DNA from 3 places in the Streptomyces sp. NPDC008313 genome. Region 3 is predicted to be linked to each of the others. Evidence: riboswitches for the same ligand, from Rfam matches in the RefSeq annotation. Region 3 holds a riboswitch; each other region holds the start of a gene.

The links. A riboswitch is a leader RNA that binds a small molecule or an ion and turns the genes downstream of it on or off. The one in region 3 is predicted to bind cyclic di-AMP.
Positions count from the first base shown of each region.
Region 1: linked by a shared signal. The riboswitch ahead of ACFY93_RS16690 (NlpC/P60 family protein) and the one ahead of ACFY93_RS25815 (peptidoglycan DD-metalloendopeptidase family protein) in region 3 are both predicted to bind cyclic di-AMP.
Region 2: linked by a shared signal. The riboswitch ahead of ACFY93_RS27940 (peptidoglycan DD-metalloendopeptidase family protein) and the one ahead of ACFY93_RS25815 (peptidoglycan DD-metalloendopeptidase family protein) in region 3 are both predicted to bind cyclic di-AMP.

Region 1 covers NZ_JBIBFR010000011.1:90,720-97,276, forward strand. Annotated here, with positions in the region: gene ACFY93_RS16660 (adenosylmethionine--8-amino-7-oxononanoate transaminase) at 1-48, opposite strand, end outside; gene bioB (biotin synthase BioB) at 41-1,273, opposite strand; gene ACFY93_RS16670 (aminotransferase class I/II-fold pyridoxal phosphate-dependent enzyme) at 1,436-2,569, shown strand; gene ACFY93_RS16675 (DUF397 domain-containing protein) at 2,640-2,867, opposite strand; gene ACFY93_RS16680 (Scr1 family TA system antitoxin-like transcriptional regulator) at 2,881-3,738, opposite strand; gene ACFY93_RS16685 (ATP-binding protein) at 3,951-4,520, shown strand; gene ACFY93_RS16690 (NlpC/P60 family protein) at 4,601-5,074, opposite strand; cyclic di-AMP (ydaO/yuaA leader) riboswitch at 5,078-5,274, opposite strand; gene ACFY93_RS16695 (hypothetical protein) at 5,606-5,914, opposite strand; gene ACFY93_RS16700 (ATP-dependent Clp protease proteolytic subunit) at 5,922-6,554, opposite strand.
Region 2 covers NZ_JBIBFR010000025.1:19,618-26,174, reverse strand. Annotated here, with positions in the region: gene ACFY93_RS27975 (DEAD/DEAH box helicase) at 1-132, shown strand, start outside; gene ACFY93_RS27970 (amino acid permease) at 276-1,832, shown strand; tRNA gene ACFY93_RS27965 (tRNA-Lys) at 1,932-2,004, shown strand; gene ACFY93_RS27960 (PRC-barrel domain-containing protein) at 2,236-2,592, shown strand; gene ACFY93_RS27955 (hypothetical protein) at 2,647-2,817, shown strand; gene ACFY93_RS27950 (dihydrofolate reductase family protein) at 2,929-4,053, shown strand; tRNA gene ACFY93_RS27945 (tRNA-Met) at 4,122-4,195, shown strand; cyclic di-AMP (ydaO/yuaA leader) riboswitch at 4,621-4,777, shown strand; gene ACFY93_RS27940 (peptidoglycan DD-metalloendopeptidase family protein) at 4,789-5,820, shown strand; gene ACFY93_RS27935 (PrsW family glutamic-type intramembrane protease) at 5,878-6,557, opposite strand, start outside.
Region 3 covers NZ_JBIBFR010000021.1:65,280-71,836, reverse strand. Annotated here, with positions in the region: gene ACFY93_RS25830 (GNAT family N-acetyltransferase) at 1-2,072, opposite strand, end outside; gene ACFY93_RS25825 (HPr family phosphocarrier protein) at 2,219-2,500, shown strand; gene ACFY93_RS25820 (FCD domain-containing protein) at 3,016-3,708, opposite strand; gene ACFY93_RS25815 (peptidoglycan DD-metalloendopeptidase family protein) at 3,985-4,752, opposite strand; cyclic di-AMP (ydaO/yuaA leader) riboswitch at 4,765-4,922, opposite strand; gene ACFY93_RS25810 (insulinase family protein) at 5,149-6,537, opposite strand; gene ACFY93_RS25805 (insulinase family protein) at 6,534-6,557, opposite strand, start outside.

The DNA.
Region 1 (6,557 bases), on a different contig from region 3:
GCGGCGGTCGAGATCGAGCAGAACGTCCAGCGGCATCGGCTCAGGCATTGGGCGCGAGGTCCGTGCCGGCGCCCCGGCGCCGTACCGCGACGAGATCCGTGCGCGCCTCGGACGCCTTCTCCTCCGCCGCGCTCACCGGCGCGGACCCGCAGACACCGCCGCTCTCGTGCGACCCGCACCCGGCGCCACCGTCGTGCGACCCGCACCCGGCGCTCCCGTGGGACCCGCACCCGGCGCTCTCGTGCGACCCGCAGCCCCCGCCAGCGGCGACCCGGTGCTCCGGCAGCGTCACCTCGCCCGCGCCCTCCACCTCGAAGCCGGCGTCGGCGATCATCTCCAGGTCCGCCTGGCCCGCCTGGCCCTCGCTGGTGAGGTAGTCGCCGAGGAAGATCGAGTTGGCCAGGTGCAGGGCGAGGGGCTGCATCGTGCGCAGATGGACCTCACGGCCGCCAGCGATCCGGACCTCGACGTCCGGGCAGACGAACCGGACCATCGCCAGGATGCGCAGACAGCGCTGCGGGGTGAGGTTCCACTCCTTGGCGAGCGGGGTGCCCTCGAAGGGGATCAGGAAGTTGACCGGCACGGAGTCGGGGTCGAGTCCGCGCAGCGAGTAGACGACGTCGACGAGGTCCTCGTCGCTCTCGCCCATGCCGGCGATCAGCCCCGAGCACGCGGACAGCCCGGCCGCGTGCGCCTTCTGCACGGTTTCCACCCGATCGGCGTACGTGTGCGTGGTCGTGATGTCCCCGTACGTCCCCTCGGACGTGTTCAGGTTGTGGTTGTACGCGTCCGCACCCGCCTCGCGCAGCCGTTCGGCCTGGCCGTCGGAGAGCAGTCCGAGACAGGCGCACACCTCGACGCCCTCGTTGCCGTCCTTGATCGCCTTGATGGTGTCCGACACCCGGTCCACGTCACGGTCCGTGGGCCCGCGCCCGCTCGCCACCAGACAGACCCGCTTCGCCCCTCCGGCCAGCCCCGCCGCCGCGGCCCGCGAGGCCTCGTCGGGCTTCAGCCAGGTGTACTTGAGGATGTCGGCCTTGGAGCCGAGCCGCTGCGAGCAGTAGGAGCAGTCCTCCGGACACAGGCCCGACTTGAGGTTGACGAGGTAGTTGAGTTTCACCCGTCGGCCGAACCAGTGACGGCGCACCTTTCCGGCCGCGGCCACCACATCGAGCAGATCGTCGTCAGAGGTGGCGAGAACGGCGAGTGCCTCGTCACGGGTCGGCAGTTCGCGCCGAAGCCCCTTGTCCACCAGCGTGTTCAGCAGGTCCATGAGGCCCGATCCTTGCCTATGAGACCGCTGTCGGCCAAGGAGAGTTTGCACAACGGAGACGCTTCGACGTGTGGGTATTGCCACACCCTGGGCGGTCGGCCCGGCGGCTAGGGTCTGTGGACTGCCTACAAAATGACCACGCCGAGGGCTCGGAGGGCTCGTATGGCCGGATCGCCGTTCGCATGGATCGACGAACAGGCGCGGCACCGTCGAGCGGCCGGGCTCGTGCGGACGCTGCGGCCGCGCCCCGCTCACTCGCCGCTGCTCGATCTGGCGAGCAACGACTACCTCGGTCTCGCACACCACCCCGAGATCACCGGAGCGGCGGCCGACGCGGCCCGCCGCTGGGGCGGTGGCGCCACCGGCTCCCGGCTCGTCACCGGTACCACCGAACTGCACGCCGAACTGGAACGCGAACTCGCCGGTTTCTGCGGCTTCGAGTCCGCCCTCGTCTTCTCCTCGGGCTACGCCGCCAACCTCGCCGCCGTCACCGCGCTGGCGCCGCACGGCTCGCTGATCGTCTCGGACGCGGGCAACCACGCCTCCCTGATCGACGGGTGCCGCCTCGCCCGGGGCGCCACACAGGTCGTCGCGCACGCCGACCCGGACGCCGTGCGCAAGGCGCTCGGCACGCACGACGGGCCCGCCGTCGCCGTGTCCGACACGGTCTTCTCGGTGGACGGGGACGCGGCGCCGCTGCGCGAACTCGCAGCGGCCTGCCGGGAGTACGGCGCCGGGCTGATCGTCGACGACGCGCACGGGCTCGGTGTGCTCGGCGACGGGGGGCGGGGCGCACCGGCCGCGGCCGGACTCGCCGGCGACGCCGACGTCGTCGTGACGGTGACGCTCTCCAAGTCGTTCGGCAGTCAGGGCGGGGCGGTCCTGGGGCCGGCCCCGGTGATCGAGCACCTGGTCAACGCGGCGCGCACCTTCATCTTCGACACGGGTCTCGCACCCGCCGCCGCGGGGGCCGCCCTCGCCGCGCTGCGGCTGCTGCGCCGCGAACCGCACCGGGCCGGACGGGCCCGCGCGGTGGCGACGGAACTGCACACCCGCCTCAGGGCCGAGGGTCTGGAGGCGGTGAGGCCGGACGCCGCCGTGGTCTCCGTACGGGCACCGTCCCCGGAGCGGGCCGTGCGGTGGGCGGCGGACTGCCGCGAGGCGGGCCTCGCGGTCGGCTGTTTCCGGCCCCCGTCCGTGCCCGACGGCATCTCACGGCTGCGCCTGACGGCCCGCGCGGACCTCACCGACGAGCAGATCGAGCGGGCCGTCCGGGTGATCGCCGGGACGCGATAGCGCGCACGGCCGGCGGGTGCCACCGCGGCGCGGCAGCGCCCACCGGCCGTGCCCGTCGCGTTGCGGCGGGTCAGGGGGTGAGGGCGGCGACGAATCCCTCCCACGCGTCGGGGCTGAAGAGCAGGGCGGGCCCTGCCGGATTCTTGGAGTCGCGGACGGCGAGCAGTCCGGTTCCGGGGCCGGACAGCGGGCGGGCCGTCTCGACGCAGTTGTTCATTCCGGTGCTGCGACTGCTGCGCAGCCAGCGCGCGCAGTGCACGGTCGTACTGACGGGTACGTGTCGAGGCCATGCGGACAAGGGGGGTGCCTCCTTACGCGCCGGCGACTGTACCGGCGATGTAATCCAACGATTCCTCGGGCGAAAGGGCGTGGATCTGAAGGGAGTTGAAGGCCTCGCTGTAGGCCTGAAGGTCTTCTTTCCGCTCCAAGTAGAGGCTACTCGTCAAGTGGTCGAGAACAACCACATCGAGATCAGTAGTGTTCGGAAATGAAAAGATAACGAAAGGACCGGTGATCCCGATGTGCTCCCCGGCGGCGAACGGCAGGATCTGCAACCGCACTTGGGGCAGTTCCGCCGCCTCCCGCAGCCGACGAAGCTGACGCTCCATCACCCCGGGCCCGCCGACCTCCCTGCGCAGTACCGCCTCGTCCAGCACGGCGCTCAGCGCGAGCGGCGGACTGGCGCGCAGCACGTCCTGCCGGGCGAGCCGCACCTCCACGAGCGTGTCGAGGCGGGCGTCCTCCAGCCCGCCCACGGCGGCCCGCGTCACCGCGCGGGCGTACTCCGGCGTCTGCAGCAGACCGGGCACCACCGAGGTCTCCAGTGTGCGCATCGCGCTGGCCTGCGACTCCAGGCTGATGAAGTCCCGGTACGCCGGGGGCAGTACACCGCGGTAGGCGTGCCACCAGTTGTGCCGGGCGCCGTCCTCGGAGCCCGCCAGCACCACCAGCAGTTCGCGCAGGTCGTGGTCCTCGACCCGGTACGCGTCCAGCAGCCGGCGCACGTCGTCCGGCTTCACCCCGCTGGCCCCGGTCTCGATGCGGCTCACCTTCGACTGGTGCCAGCCGACGAGGCGCGCGGCCTCTCCGCTGGTGAGGCCCGAACCGGTGCGCAGGGCACGGAGTTCGGCACCGAGCTTGCGGCGGCGCACCGCGGGACCGTATTGCATGGTGCCCCTCCTTACTCCTCCTGGGTCGTCCGCATACGGTCTGCCGTCGCAGAGTTCACCGCTTCGAGCGACAGATATATGCACTTCTCGGTGGATCGCCACCGGGACCACCGCGGTGATGGCAGTCTGTCGCGAAGCACCAGTCCGGGACCGTACTCGAACCAACCGGTTCCTGTCGGACCCCGGTCCCGTGGGAAAGGGACGACCTCGTCATGGCAGACCACCTGGAAGCATCCGTCACTCTGCCGAGCGCTCCCGCCTCGGTCTCCGCGGCCCGCACCTATGTGACGGACGTGCTCGCCGAATGGGGCCTGCCGTCCGACGCCGAAGCCGCCGACACCGTACGCCTGATCGTGTCCGAGCTCGCGACCAACGCCGTCCAGCACACGCTCGGGCAGTCGCCCACCTTCACGGTCGACCTCCTGCTCGACCGCGACGACCGGCTGCGCCTGGGTGTCACCGACAGCCATCCCCGCCTGCCGAAGCGGCTGCCGGCCGCCGTCCAGCAGGACAACGGCCGGGGACTCGTGATCATCCGCTGGCTGACCGCCGAGTGCGGCGGCAGACTCACCGTGCGGCCCACCCGCGAGGGGGGCAAGACCATCTGGGTCCAGCTGCCCTGGGCGGCACCGGTCCAGCAGACCGCGCACGCCACGATCGCGGGGCAGCCGATCCCGGTGACGGCCTCCCACCCCCCGCCGGCCGGGCGCCCGGCACCGGACGCGCCCCGGCCCGTCGCCACCGGCCCCCAGGTGACCACGGCGTCACCCCAGGAGTCCTAGGACCCACGAGGACCTGCCCGAGGGCGGCGGCGACGGGCCGCCGCCCTCGTGGGCGGACCGGTGGGCGGACCGGGCCCGGATCAGCGGACGCGGCCGTACCAGACGGTCCTCGTCCAGATCTTCTGCAGCTTCACGACGTCCCCGGTCTTGGGGGAGTGCCAGATCCGGCCCTTCCCGGCGTAGATGCCGACGTGGTACACGTTCCGGCCCGAGTGGAAGAACACGAGGTCGCCCCGCTTGCGGGAGGAGGCCGAGATGTGGCGCGTCTTGTTGTACTGCTGCGCGGCCGTGCGGGGCAGCTTCTTGCCCGCTCGCTTGTACGAGTAGAGCGTGAGGCCGGAGCAGTCGAACCGGCGCGGACCGGTGGCGCCCCACTGGTACGGGGAGCCCTTCTTGGACGCGGCGACATTGAGCGCCTTGGCCGCCAGGGTGGCCGCCTCGGCGTCGGGCGCGGCACCGGGGACCACGAGGCTGCCGCCCACCGCGGCGAGGGTCAGGACCGAGGCGGTACCCGCCCGGGTCAACAGGGACGGGACACGATTGAGCGCAGTCATGCGCAACCCTTCGTCAGCCGCCTGTGAAGGATGACCTGTCGGATTCGGGCTGGCGAAGTTGCCCGGCCGCGTGCTGCGGCTTCACCCCAAGGACCGCCCGGATCTCTCCGGCGGACCGTCGTGCTGGGTCCTCCACTCCTGCCGATCCACTCCTGTCGACCGGACATCCGGGCGGCGGCAGGACTCGGCGTCCGCCCGGATCGCCCCGCCGCTGTGGCGGGGGCTTGTCGTCGGAGGGATCTTGACGCACATACGTGCCCGATGCCGAGCTGAATCGGCGGTTTGTGTCGTTACTCACCACTCACCCGTTCGGGTGGACGGCCCTTCGTCGAACAGGTGTTGAGGCGGTCGACACCCTCCGTACCAGCGGCGAAACCCCCTCCTACGCCGTTCGGCCCAGCGCGTCGCGCAACTTCTGGCGCGCGGCCGGGGAGTGACCGGTACGCCGTCAGGGGGTCCACCGTCTGGTGCGTTTGAGGCGGGGTCCGGGCGGCCCCGTCCACACCTGCGGAAGTGCCGCGTGGCGGTTCGTCAACTCCTCCCGGCGGGCGGCAGGGTGACGCGAGCCGCCCGCCGTTCGCCGTCGAGGACCCGCAGCGCCCTGGCCAGTGTCGGCGCGTGCACCTCGCTCTCGCCCCGCTGGTGCATCAGCGTCAGCGCGTCACGCAGCGCGGCCGCCTTCACCACCAGGGCCTGGGCGGCGCGCAGGCCCCCGTACGTGTCCTCGCGGCGAGCCGGGTTGATCCGGCCCAGCAGGTCGACGACGTCGAGGTAACGGTCGATCAGCTCGGCCTCCGCACGGGTGAGCGCGGGCAGCGGCGGGAGTTCGGGAGGGAGCACCGGCGCCTCACCTCCCGCCCGGCGCGGCCGTCGCCCCGCGGCTCGGGATCACGCGGTCCACCAGGCCGTACGCCACGGCCGCCGGCGCGTCCAGGATCAGGTCCCGCTCGATGTCGGCGGTGATCCGCCGTGCGCCGCGGCCGGTGTGCCGTACGAGGATCTCCTCCAGCGTCTGCCGGTTGCGCGTCAGTTCGTCCGCCCGCACGGCCAGGTCGCTCGCCTGCCCCCGCACCGGCTCGGCGAGGGAGGGCTGGCGCAGCAGTACCCGCGCGCCGGGCAGCGCGGACCGCTTGCCGGGGGTGCCGGCGGCCAGCAGCACGGCGGCGGCCGCGACGGCCTGGCCCAGACAGACGGTCTCCACGTCACAGGTGACGAACCGCATCGTGTCGTAGACCGCGGTCATGGCGCCGTGGGAGCCGCCGGGGGAGTTGATGTAGAGCGAGATGTCGCGGTCCGGCGCCAGGTACTCCAGGTGCATGAACTGGGCCACCACGTCGTTGGCCGCGGTGTCGTCGACCGGCGTGCCGAGGAACACGATCCGCTCGTCCAGCAGTTTCGCGTACGGGTCCAGCGTCCGGGCCGCCGAGCCGGTGCGCTCGGTGAACTCGGGCAGGACATGACGTGCGCCGGGACCGTCCATGAC
Region 2 (6,557 bases), on a different contig from region 3:
TCGGGCAGCCACGACCGCCCGTACGGCCGTCGTGACGACCACCGCGGCGCCGGCACCGGCACCGGCACCGGCACGGGTACCGGATCGTTCGGCCGCCGTGACGACAAGCCGCGCTGGAAGCGCAACGGCTGATCCGCACTGAAGTGAGCACTGTGGCCCCCACCCGACCGGGTGGGGGCCACAGTGCTGTCGCACGCGCGCGCGAAGGATGACGTCCCGCTCCGGTCCGCCGGAACGGCGCATGGCACGTCCCCGCCGAGGGAATCGCTGGGAGCATGACAACTCCCTCTCCTTCTGGTGCGCGGGACCCGTCCGGCTCTCCCCTCTCCGACGAGGAGCGCCTCGCCCAGCTCGGCTACACCCAGGTGCTCGCACGCCGTATGTCGGCGTTCTCGAACTACGCGGTGTCGTTCACGATCATCTCGGTGCTGTCCGGCTGTCTGACGCTGTATCTGTTCGGGATGAACACCGGCGGCCCCTCCGTGATCACCTGGGGCTGGGTCGTCGTCGGTCTCATGACCCTGTTCGTCGGGCTGGCCATGGCCGAGATCTGCTCGGCGTACCCGACGTCCGCGGGGCTGTACTTCTGGGCCCACCGGCTGGCCCCGCCCCGCACGGCCGCCGCCTGGGCCTGGTTCACCGGGTGGTTCAACGTGCTCGGGCAGGTCGCGGTGACCGCCGGCATCGACTTCGGCGCCGCCTCGTTCCTGGGCGCGTACCTGAACCTGCAGTTCGGCTTCGACGTGACACCCGGCCGGACGATCCTGCTGTTCGCGGGCATCCTCGTCCTGCACGGACTGCTGAACACCTTCGGGGTCCGGATCGTCGCCCTCCTCAACGGCGTCAGCGTCTGGTGGCACGTCGTCGGGGTCGCCCTCATCGTCGGCGCGCTCGCCCTCGTACCCGACCACCATCAGTCGGCGTCCTTCGTCTTCACGGAGTTCGTCAACAACACGGGCTGGGGCAGCGGGCTGTACGTGGCGCTGCTCGGCCTGCTGATGGCGCAGTACACCTTCACCGGGTACGATGCCTCCGCCCACATGACCGAGGAGACGCACGACGCCTCGACGGCGGGGCCCCGGGGCATCGTCCGTTCCATCTGGACGTCGTGGATCGCCGGCTTCGTGCTGCTCCTCGGCTTCACCTTCGCCATCCAGTCGTACGACGGCGCGCTGGGCTCGGCGACGGGCGCGCCGCCCGCGCAGATCCTGCTCGACGCGCTGGGCGCCACCTCCGGCAAACTGCTGCTGCTGGTCGTGATCGGCGCGCAACTCTTCTGCGGGATGGCGTCGGTGACCGCCAACAGCCGGATGATCTACGCCTTCTCACGCGACGGGGCGCTGCCCTACTCGCACGTCTGGCACACCGTGAACCCCCGGACGCGGACTCCGGTCGCGGCCGTCTGGCTGGCCGCGCTCGGCGCCCTGGCGCTCGGTCTGCCGTATCTGATCAACGTGACGGCGTACGCGGCCGTCACCTCCATCGCCGTCATCGGCCTCTACATCGCCTACGTGATCCCGACCCTGCTGAGGCTGCGCAAGGGGGAGGCGTTCGAGCGGGGCCCCTGGCACCTGGGCCGCTGGTCGCGGGTGATCGGCGTCGTCGCGGTCACCTGGGTCGGCGTCATCACCGTGCTGTTCATGCTGCCGCAGGTCTCGCCGGTCACCTGGGAGACCTTCAACTACGCCCCGGTCGCCGTCCTCGTGGTCCTCGGCTTCTCCGCCGCCTGGTGGCTGGCCTCGGCCCGCCACTGGTTCCTCAACCCCGACCACGAACGCACCCTCGCCCGCGAGGCGGCCCGCGCCGGCGCCCCGGAACCGGTCGATCCCTGACCATCCCGTCCATTCGGCGTGGCCGGGCCGCCCATACCCGATCGGCTCCCCGGCCACGTCCCGCTATGCTCGGGGAAGCACCGGCGCCAGACGCCGCGTGGACCCTTAGCTCAATTGGCAGAGCAGTGGACTTTTAATCCATTGGTTGTGGGTTCGAGTCCCACAGGGTCTACGGGAAGCAGGCGAGGGGTACCCCCTCCGGTCTGCGAAGAAGTGCCCGGACCGACGTCTGTCGGCCCGGGCACTTCGTCGTTCCCGGGTGCTGCCTCGGCCATGCCGGGAGCGGTCGGCGCGGTGGCGTGCCGGGAAGCGGTTCGTGCGGTGGCCGTTTCACCCGCGTCGGCGCGGGAACACGGGATGTCCGGGGGCGGGATCTGTCCGGCTGGTCAAGAGGGAGCAGCACATGATCCAGGCAGCCGACATCCGAGAGTGGCGGGACTGCGACGTCGTCGACCCCAAGGGGAACAAGATCGGCGCGCTCGAGGCGGTCTACGTGGCCACCGACACCGACCAGCCCGCCATGGTCACCGTGAGGACGGGGCTTCCCACGCGTCAACGCCTCGTGTTCGCCCCTGTGGACGACGCGATCCTGGGACCTGACTACGTCAAGATCCCGTACGAGAAGGGCGTGGTGAAGAAGGCTCCGTGGATCGGCACGGACGACGTGCTGCCCGCGGAGCAGGAGGAAGCCGTCTTCCACCACTACGGCATGAGCTATCAGCCGGGACCCAACGGCGGACGGCAGCTCGCGCGCCGCTGAGCGGACCTCCGGACCGAAGGGCACGAAGGCAACGAATGGAGGTGCTCCGCGGAGATGGTGATCTTTCTGCTGCTCGTGCTGGCGGCCATCATCCTGGGCATCATCGGTGCCACGGTCAAAGGACTCCTCTATCTGCTGTTCATCGGCATCGTGGTGCTCCTGGTCGCCCTGCTCGTCAGTGGTCTGCGCGTCTCCCGGCGAGCCAAGCGCCGACCGGTGCGCTGATCGCCGGGCCCGGCCCGGCGAAGCTGGACGGGGCATCGGGCCACCGGCTTAGGTGGGTTCACCCGCCGGACCGCTGTCCGGGCTGAATCACCGAGCTGGAGGGTGCGCCCCATGCCCCGCCCGTACGTCCTGCTGTCCGCCGCCGTCTCCCTGGACGGCTTCCTGGACGACACCGGCCCCGAGCGGCTGCTGCTGTCGGGGCCGGCCGACTTCGACCGGGTCGACGAGGTGCGGGCGTCCAGTGACGCGATCCTGATCGGCGCCGGCACCCTGCGCACGGACAACCCCCGGCTTCTGGTCAACTCCCCCGAGCGGCGCGCCGCCAGAGTCGCCGACGGCCGCCCCGAGTACCCGCTGAAGGTCGCGGTCACCGCGTCCGGCGACCTCGACCCGGCCGCCCCCTTCTGGCACACCGGCGGCGACAAGGCCGTCTACACCACCGACAAGGGCGCCGAGCGGCTGCGCGGGCTCGCGGCGGACGTCGTCGCGCTCGGCCCCGAGCTCGACTGGCGGGCCGTACTCGACCACCTCGGGGACGTACGCGGCGTCCGGCGCCTCATGGTCGAGGGCGGCGGCCGGGTCCACACCCAGCTGATGCGGCAGGCCCTCGCCGACGAGCTCCACCTCGCGCTCGCTCCGATCTTCGTCGGCCAGCCGGGCGCGCCCCGGCTGTTCGGGCCCGGCGCCTATCCGCCCGGCCGGATGCGGCTGCTGGAGACCCGGCCCGTCGGCGACATCGTCCTCATGCGGTACGTCCCCACCGCACCCGGGACCGCGGGCGCCGACGCCGCCGCCGACCGGCGCTGGCTGGCGCTCGCCTGTGAACTCGCCGCGCTGTGCCCGCCCTCCGAGACCGCGTTCAGCGTGGGCGCGGTGGTCGTCGCCGCGGACGGCACCGAGCTGGCCCGCGGTCACTCCCGGGAGGGCGGCGATCCGGTGGCGCACGCCGAGGAGGCCGCGCTGGCCAAGATCACCCCCGGTGACCCGCGGCTGGCGGACGCCACCGTCTACAGCAGCCTGGAGCCCTGCGCCCGCCGCGCCTCCCGGCCCGCGCCCTGCGCCCGGCTGATCCTCGACGCGGGGGTGCGCCGGGTCGTGACCGCCTGGCGTGAGCCCGACACCTTCGTCAAGGACGCCGACGGCAGCGGGATTCTCGCCGCGGAGGGCGCCGTCGTCGTCGTACTCCCGGAGTACGAGGCGCAGGCCATGGCCCCGAACCGGCACCTCCTGGAGTAGCACCCCCGACGGCCTGCGCAAACGCGTGTGCGCGGGACCTCCCGGATGGCGTACACTGGTCTTACCGACGCGGGGTGGAGCAGCTCGGTAGCTCGCTGGGCTCATAACCCAGAGGTCGCAGGTTCAAATCCTGTCCCCGCTACTGAAGGCCTGAGGCCGGAACTCATCGAGTTCCGGCCTCAGGTTTTTTCTGCGATGACCTCGGCCCGTCTCGCCGAGACCGTTCTGCCGGCTCCGGCACATCCACTCCTCCGGTTCGCCCGCTCCGGTTCGCCCGCTCCGGTTCGCCGGCTTCCGTGTCTTGACGTGGTGGGCTCCGTCGCCCGCGGTCGGCCGACGGTCACGGCGCGTGATCGCCCGGCGCCTCGCCGCATATCGGCTTGACGTACCGTCAGGTGATACTCTCCATGAGGGTGCGGTCAACTCGCCCGAATTTGACCGTGCTTGACCTGAAAGTCCTGGCCAAGAACGGGAATGATTACCCGGAACGGCTTGGAATACTGCACCCGCGTCTATTAACGTTCGATAACGCAGCGCGGTCGTCCCAGCCGTCACGAGAGGCGGCTCCGTGCGCACGCGCCGAATCCCGCGAGGGAACCGGGGAACCACCAACTTGGGGTGAATCGAGCGTCTTTCACTGTGTCCGCACGGTGATTTACGCGCGTAGGAGACCTTCCTGCTCCGAACCCGTCAGCTAACCCGGTAGGCGAGAAGGAAGGAAAGGAGCGCGCCCACGTGGCGTCCAACCCGCCTGCCCCGCAGACCTCGTTCGCGCCGAGCGACAAGCAGCGCGACACCTTCGGCTACGGCCGGGGCCCCGACGAGGGACCGTGGGAGGAGTGGAATCCCACCGAGGAGTCCATCCGTCCCGTCCGCGGCCGGCACCGCGTCAGCAAGCAGCGCGGAGGCGGGCTCGCCCGCAGCTCCACCGTCCTCGGTGTCGGCGTCATCGCCGCAGTCGGCGCGGGCGGCATGGCCACCGCGCAGACCGGCAAGCCGCCGGTGTCGATATCCATGCCGGACCTGCCGTCCGTCGGCTCGTTGCTGCCCGGTGGCTCCGACGAGGCGCCGGAGGACTCCGCGACGCCGCTCACCGGCGCCGGTCTGACCACCGCCGACGCCGCAGAGGGCACCACGGACGCCGGTGAGGCCCTGCGCGCCCGCATCATGCAGCAGGCCGAGACCCAGCAGGACCAGGTCGACAGCGCGGCCCAGCAGGCAGCCGAGACCGCTGCCGCGAAGTCGGCCGCCGAGCAGGCCGCCAAGGAGAAGGACGAGGCCGAGAAGAAGGCCGACGCCGAGAAGAAGAAGGCGGAGGCGGAGGCCAAGGAGAAGGCCGAGGCCAAGCGCCTCGCCGAACTCGCCAAGAACTACGCGCTGCCCACCTCCTCGTACACGCTGACCTCGCACTTCGGGGATTCCGGCTCCATGTGGTCCTCCGGTCACCACACCGGCCTGGACTTCGCCGCCCCCACGGGCACGCCGATCAAGGCGATCCACAGCGGCACGGTCACCGAGGCCGGCTGGTCCGGCGCGTACGGCTACCGCACGGTCCTCACCCTCGACGACGGCACCGAGCTGTGGTTCTGCCACCAGTCGTCGATCAGCGTCAGCGCCGGGCAGAAGGTCGCCACGGGCGACGTCATCGGCCGCGTCGGCGCCACCGGCAACGTCACCGGACCCCACCTCCACCTGGAGGTCCACCCGGGCGGCGGCGCCGCGATCGACCCGCTGGCCTGGCTGAACAGCAAGGGCCTCAACCCCTGACCCACCGCCGGCCCGGGCCTCTCGCCCCGGCCAGCACCTCACACAGCCCGTGTCGCCTCAGGTGCGATACGGGTTGTGCGCGTGCTGGGGGCCGTACGGCCCGTGGGGCGGCTGGGACGCGGGGCGCGTCCCGTAGGCGCCGAGGGGGACGTGACCGGTGTGCGCGGCGTGCCCCGGGTACGGGTTGTACGCGGGGTACGGGTTGTACGACGCCGGATACGGGTTGTACGCCGGGTACGCCGTCGCCGGGCCGTGTCCGGGTACCGGGGCCGGGACGACGGGCCAGGGCGGGCGCACCGGGGCCGCCGGGGCCGCGGCGAGCGCCGCGTAGGCGAGGGACGGGCGGGCGACGTCGCGGCGGCGCCACAGCTCGTGCAGCAGCTCCCGTTCCCGTTCGACGAAGTCGGCGCCGGCGCGTCCCGTACGCCCCCGGTGCCGCAGGAACGCCAGCGACGTCGCGTACGCCTCGTACTGGGCGACGGCGCGGGCCGCGGGCTTGCCGAAGTGGTGCGCGGCGTACTCCCGGGCCAGCCGCCTGGCCCGCATGGAACCGAGCACGTACGGCTCGGGCGGGCCGAGCCAGCCCGCGGCACAGTACGCGGGCAGCTCCGCGCGCACGGTCCGCAGCTCCCGCTGCCGCGTCCACAGGGTGAGCCAGGTCAGCAGCCCGAACGCGGGCACCATAAGCGCCGCGTACACCGCGAAGAACCCGTACTCCCCGAAGGACGACGAGCCGT
Region 3 (6,557 bases):
GGCACCTTGCCGGGCTCGCTCGCGTCACGCCGCCACTGGGCGTAGCGCACCGCTTCGGAGAGGGCGCGCACGGCCCGCTCGGCGGCCGGGTAGGCGGGGATGAGGCGGGCGTCCTCGGGAGGCTCGGCGGGCGGGCGCCCGGCGCCGACGGGCGGGGCGGCCGTGGACGCGGTGCCGGGCGTCGCGACGCCGCGGGGGGACTCCAGACCGGACCTGGCGGCGGCGGACAGTGCCTCGGCCAGTCCGCCGAGCTCGACGTGGACCACGAGGACGGGCTTCGCCGGCGCGTCGGCCGTCGCCGAGCGCAGGGCGGCGGCGAGCGCCGCGTCGGCCGCGGACGTCTCCCCCACGGCGGGGATCGCGGTGACCACCACCGCGTCGCAGCCGTCGTCGGCCAGCGCCCGCGCGAGGGCGGCGTGGAAGTCCTCGGCCGAGGCCGCCGTCGTCAGGTCCAGCGGGGGCAGCGGCCGCAGCCCCTCGGCGAGGCAGGCGTCGTACGTGAGCAGGCCGAGCGACTCGGAGTTCCCGAGGATCGCCACGCGCGGGCCGGCGGGCAGGGGCTGGCGGGCCAGCAGCAGCCCCGCGTCGACCAGTTCGGTGATGGTGTCCACCCGGATGACCCCGGCCTGCCGCAGCAGCGCGGAGACCGTGGCGTGCGGCAGCCGGGTCGCCCGGACGGCGTGCCCCTGGGGGGCCGCGCCGCCGTGCCGGGCGCCCTGCACCACGACCACGGGTTTCGCCGCCGCGGTCCGCCGCGCGAGCCGGGTGAACTTGCGCGGGTTGCCGATGGACTCCAGGTACATCAGGGCGACATCGGTGTCGGGGTCGTCGTACCAGTACTGGAGGACGTCGTTGCCGGACACGTCCGCGCGGTTTCCGGAGGAGACGAAGGTGGACACACCAGTGACGCCGGTGACACCGCCGCCGCGCCGGTGCAGCCGGGACAGCAGGGCGATACCGATGGCCCCGGACTGGGCGAACAGGCCTATCCGTCCGGGCCGCGGCATCTCCGGCGCCAGGGACGCGTTGAGCCGGACGCCGGGTGCCGTGTTGATGATCCCGAAGGCGTTCGGTCCGACGACGCGCATGCCGTACGTCCGGGCCTGGCGCACGAGTTCGCGCTGGCGCTCACGCCCCTCGGGGCCGCTCTCCGCGTACCCGGCGGAGACGACCACGACCCCCTGCACACCGTGCTCCCCGCATTCCTTCACGACCTCGGGGACGTGCGCGGCGGGGACGGCGACGACGGCCAGGTCGACGGGCTCGGCGATGTCGCGGACGGACCGGTGGGCCGGTACGCCGTCGATCTCCTTCTCCTCGACCGCCTTGTTGACCGCGTACAGACGGCCGGTGTAGCCGGCCTCGCGGAGGTTGGCGAGCACGCTGCGCCCGACGCCTCCCGGCGTGCGGCCCGCGCCGACGACGGCGACCGCGCCGGGGGCGAGCAGCCGGTGCACCGACCGTGCCTCGGCACGCTGCTCCCGCGCGCGCTGCACGGCGAGGGAGCGGTCCGTCGGCTCCAGGTCGAACTCCAGCCGTACGACTCCGTCCTCGAAGCTGCGCTTCTGCTGGTACCCGGCGTCCGTGAAGACCTTGATCATCTTGTTGTTGGCGGGGAGCACCTCGGCGGCGAACCTGCGGATGCCCCGCTCGCGCGCCACCGCCGCGATGTGTTCGAGCAGGGCGGAGGCGACGCCGCGGCCCTGGTGGGCGTCCTGGACGAGGAAGGCGACCTCGGCCTCGTCGGCGGGCGCGGAGGCGGGCCGGCCGTCGGCGCTGATGCGGTCGTAGCGCACGGTGGCGATGAACTCCCCGCCCACCGTGGCCGCGAGCCCCACCCGGTCGACGAAGTCGTGGTGCGTGAAGCGGTGGACGTCCTTGGCGGACAGCCGCGGGTACGGCGCGAAGAACCGGTAGTACTTCGACTCCGCCGACACCTGCCCGTAGAAGCTCACGAGGCGGTCGGCGTCGTCGACGGTGATGGGTCTGATGCGCGCGGTGCCACCGTCGCGCAGCACCACGTCGGCCTCCCAGTGGGCGGGGTACTCGTGCCGGTCCGACGAGGTCTGCATGGGCCCCAGAGTACGGCTCGCGTCCGGCAACGGCGCGAGGCAGGCTGTGGGGGCGAGCGGCCCGCGACGGCCGGGCCCGCGCGGGCACGCCTCACGGTATGGAACACTGGTCTAGACAACTTGAGCCACCTGAAGGGCAGCATCACATGGCTGAGCGCCGCGTCAACGTCGGCTGGGCCGAGGGTCTCCACGCCCGCCCCGCCTCCATCTTCGTCCGGGCGACCACGGCCTCCGGCGTCCCCGTGACGATCGCCAGGGCCGACGGCACCCCCGTCAACGCGGCCTCCATGCTCGCGGTCCTCGGCCTGGGCGCCCAGGGCGGCGAGGAGATCGTGCTCGCCTCCGACGCCGAGGGTGCGGACGCCGCCCTCGACCGTCTGGCGAAGCTGGTCGCCGAGGGACTGGACGAGCTGCCCGAGACGGTCTGAACGGTCTGAGCCCGGCCCGAGCCGGTTCAGGCCGGGGCGGGAGCACGCTTCGGCACGCCTCCCCCGGAACGCTTTCGTGAGGGTCCGCCCGGAACTACGGGCGGACCCTCACGCATGTTCGGTGCCGGGTGCCGGGTGCCTGATGCCTGATGCCGGGTGCCGTGCCGGGTGTCCGGTGCCTGGTGCCGGGTGTCCGGTGCCTGGTGCCGGGTGTCCGGTGCCTGGTGCCGGGTGTCCGGTGCCTGGTGTCGGGCGGCCCGGTGGGCGAGCGGTGGGCGAGCGCTGGACGAGCGGATGCGGGTGGCAGCACACGAGCAGCGTGCGTCAGCGTGCGGGCAGCGGAGAGGTTCACCGCGAAATTCGCCGGCCTGCCGCGTTCTTCGCCGCCGATATCCGCCGTGAGCCTTTGCCTCCGGTTTTCACCTCCGGCTTTCCCCTTCGCCTTTTCGCCTCCGCCTTTTCGCCACCGCGGTTCTGCCCGCCTTTGCCGCCAGTCTTTGTATAGAGCCCTTCTGTTAATACCGCGGGCCCGTCGTGTGTACGGGATGTTGCGAAGTCCTCACGCGTTCCCGGTCTCCCCCGCCGGAAAGGCGGAACCGGTGCGTGGCCATGACGCGCTCGGTGTGCAGGGCGGTGACCGCGCGGGCCCGCTCGCCGTCCCCGCGCGCCACGGCGTCGACGATCGAGCCGTACTCGGTCCAGGACTCCGCCGGATCGGCCGGCGTCTCGACCGCGTACATCCAGGCGATCTTGCGCCGCAGCTGCGCGAGGGTCGAGGTCAGCGCGGGGCTGCCGGAGGCCTGCGCGAGCGTCTCGTGGAACCAGCCGCCCAGGGAGCGCAGATCCTCGCTGTCGCCCCTGCGGGCACGCTCCCGGCCGAGCCTGACCAGTCCGCGCAGCACCTTGAGGTGGGCCTCGGTGCGGCGCTGGGCGGCGCGGGCGGCTCCGAGCGGCTCCAGCAGCAGCCGCATCTCCAGGAGGTCGGCGGCCTCCTGCTCGGTGGGTTCGGCCACGCACGCGCCCGCGTGCCGGCGGGTGACCACGAAGCCCTCCGCCTCCAGGGTCCGCAGCGCCTCGCGCACCGGGACCCGCGAGACGCCGTAGCGGCGGGCCAGCAGTTCCTCGGTGAGCCGGCCGCCGCGCTCGTGGACACCGGAGACGATGTCGTCCCGGATCGCCGTGCATACCGAGCGCGCGGGAATGCGCATGACCGGCCTCCGTTTTCCGTCCCCGTGAAACGCCGGCGAGCGGCGTGTTCTCACCGATGTTATTGCAGCGGCGCCGCATTTCCGACGGCGATCCGGAATCCGGGGATATTTTCCGGACACGAAGAGAGGGGAACCCTAGAGGCGAACGGAAGGCGTGCGGACGGCGAAACGGGAAACGAGGAACGGGACGGGGTACGGGAGGGCGGGCCACCGGGACGCCGAAGGCCCCGGCTCGGGGAGCCGGGGCCTTCGGGGAGCGCGATGCGCGCGGATGTCTCAGAGGCGGACGCCGTGCGAGCGGAGGTACGCGACGGGGTCGATGTCCGAGCCGTACTCCGCGGTCGTCCGGGCCTCGAAGTGCAGGTGCGGTCCCGTGGTGTTGCCGGTCGCCCCGGAGAGGCCGATCTGCTGGCCGGGGGTGACCGTCTGGCCGACCGAGACGCCGATGGACGACAGGTGGCCGTACTGCGTGTACGTGCCGTCGTGCATCTTGATCACGACGTTGTTGCCGTAGGCGCCGCCCCAGCCCGCCTCGACGACGGTGCCCGAGCCGACCGCGTGCACGGACGTGCCGGAGGCGGCGTGGAAGTCGACGCCCGTGTGGCTGCCGGAGGACCACAGGGAGCTGCTGCTCTGGTAGCCGGTGGAGACGTACGAGCCGGCGATCGGGGCGACGAAGGTGTTGAGACGCTTGCGCTCGGCCTCCCGGGCGGCACGCACCCTCGCCTCGCGCTCCTTCTTGACCTCTTCCTCGGCCTTCTTGAACGCGGCCTCCTCGGCCGCCTTCTCGGCGGCGGCGACCTCTGCGGCCTGCTGCTGCGCGGTGGCCTGCGCGCCGACCTGGTCGGCGACCGAGTCGCCGATGGTGATGGCCTTCGTCAGTCCGGTCTGCTCGACCGAGGCCGGGGCGGCGGCGAGCGCCGGGGAGGCCAGGGTTCCGATGACACCGGTGGTGGTGAGCGCCGCGACGCCGGCGGCGCTCGCGGTGGTGCGGCTCATCCGGCTCGGACGACGGTGTTTCCCGGTGGCACGGGTGAACGCCATGAAGTGGCTGATCCTTTCCTTCCCTCTCGCCTACCGGGTTAGCTGACGGGTTCGGAGCAGGAAGGTCTCCTACGGGTGCCCTGCGGGAGGGCGCCCGATTCACCCCAGGGACTGCGGTGGGTCCCCGGCTCCCCAGGCTCGCGCCATAGGGGACTCGGCGATGACTGTCCGGTGCCGCGGGCGCGGCGCACTGCCTGACGAACAGCCGGACCGACGCTAAGCGCGACCACATTCGAACAACAAACGGATCACGGATTTTGTAGCGTACGCCACAGGGCAGATGGTCAACCTCCCTACCAATACGGACAAACGGCCGGGGCGGGGCGCCGAACGGTTCCACGCGAAGGGGCCCTGACGACCCATCGGCCGTCAGGGCCCCTGCCGGTGCCGGCGCCTCTACTCTGCGGGCACGACGCTCACTTCGCCGATGCCGAGGTCGCGCACCACCTCGGCGATCTGCACGGCGTCGCCCACCAGGACGGTCACCAGACGGTCCACCGGGAAGGCGTTGACGGCGGCCGCGGTGGCCTCCACGGTGCCCGTCTCGGCGAGCTGCTGATACAGCGTCGACTGGTAGTCGTCGGGCAGGTGCTGCTCGACCTGGTCCGCCAGCGTGCCCGCGACGGCTGCCGCCGTCTCGAACTTGAGCGGCGCCACCCCCACGAGGTTCTGCACGGCGACGTCGCGCTCGGCGTCCGTCAGACCGTCGGCGGCGAGGGTGCGCAGGACCTTCCAGAGGTCGTCGAGCGCGGGGCCCGTGTTGGGCGTGTCCACGGATCCGCTGATGGCGAGCAGCGCGGCGCCCGTGCCGTCCGGGGCGGAGCGGAGCACCTGGCCGAACGCCCGTACGCCGTAGGTGTATCCCTTCTCCTCGCGCAGGACACGGTCCAGACGCGAGGTGAGGGTGCCGCCCAGGCAGTACGTGCCGAGCACCTGGGCGGGCCAGACGCGGTCGTGGCGGTCGGCGCCGACACGGCCGATGAGCAGCTGGGTCTGGACGGCGCCGGGGCGGTCCACGATGACGACCCGGCCGGTGTCGTCCGCGGTCACCGCGGGCACCGGGCGGGGTTCGGCGGACGAACCCGTCCAGGAGCCGAGGGTGTCGGCGAGCAGCGCCCCCAGGTCGATGCCGGTGAGGTCGCCGACGACGACGGCGGTGGCCGTGGCGGGGCGGACGTGCTTCTCGTAGAAGGCGCGCACGGCCGCCGAGTCGATGGCCGCGACCGTCTCCTCGGTGCCCTGGCGCGGCCGCGACATACGGGCCGTGACGGGGAACAGCTCCTTGAAGAGCTCCTTCGCGGCGCGGCGGGCGGGGTTGGCCGTCTCGTGCGGGATCTCGTCGAGCCGGTTGCGGACGAGCCGCTCGATCTCGCTGTCGTCGAACGCCGGGGCGCGCAGGGCGTCGGCGACCAGGCCGAGCGCCTTGGCGAGCCGGGACGCGGGGACTTCGAGCGACAGCCGCACGCCGGGGTGGTCGGCGTGCGCGTCGAGGGTGGCGCCGCAGCGCTCGAGCTCGGCGGCGAACTCCTCGGCGGTGTGCTTGTCGGTGCCCTCGGAGAACGCCCGGGCCATGATCGTGGCGATGCCGTCGAGGCCCGCGGGCTCGGCGTCGAGCGGCGCGTCCAGCATCATCTCCACGGCGACGACCTGCTGGCCGGGGCGGTGGCAGCGCAGGACGGTCAGGCCGTTGGCGAGGGCTTCGCGCTCGGGCGCGGGGAAGGCCCAGGGCCTGGCGTCGCCGGCCCGGGGCTGCGGGTGGAGGTCCATGGTCGCGAGCTCGCTCACTTCGCCGACTCCTCGTCCTT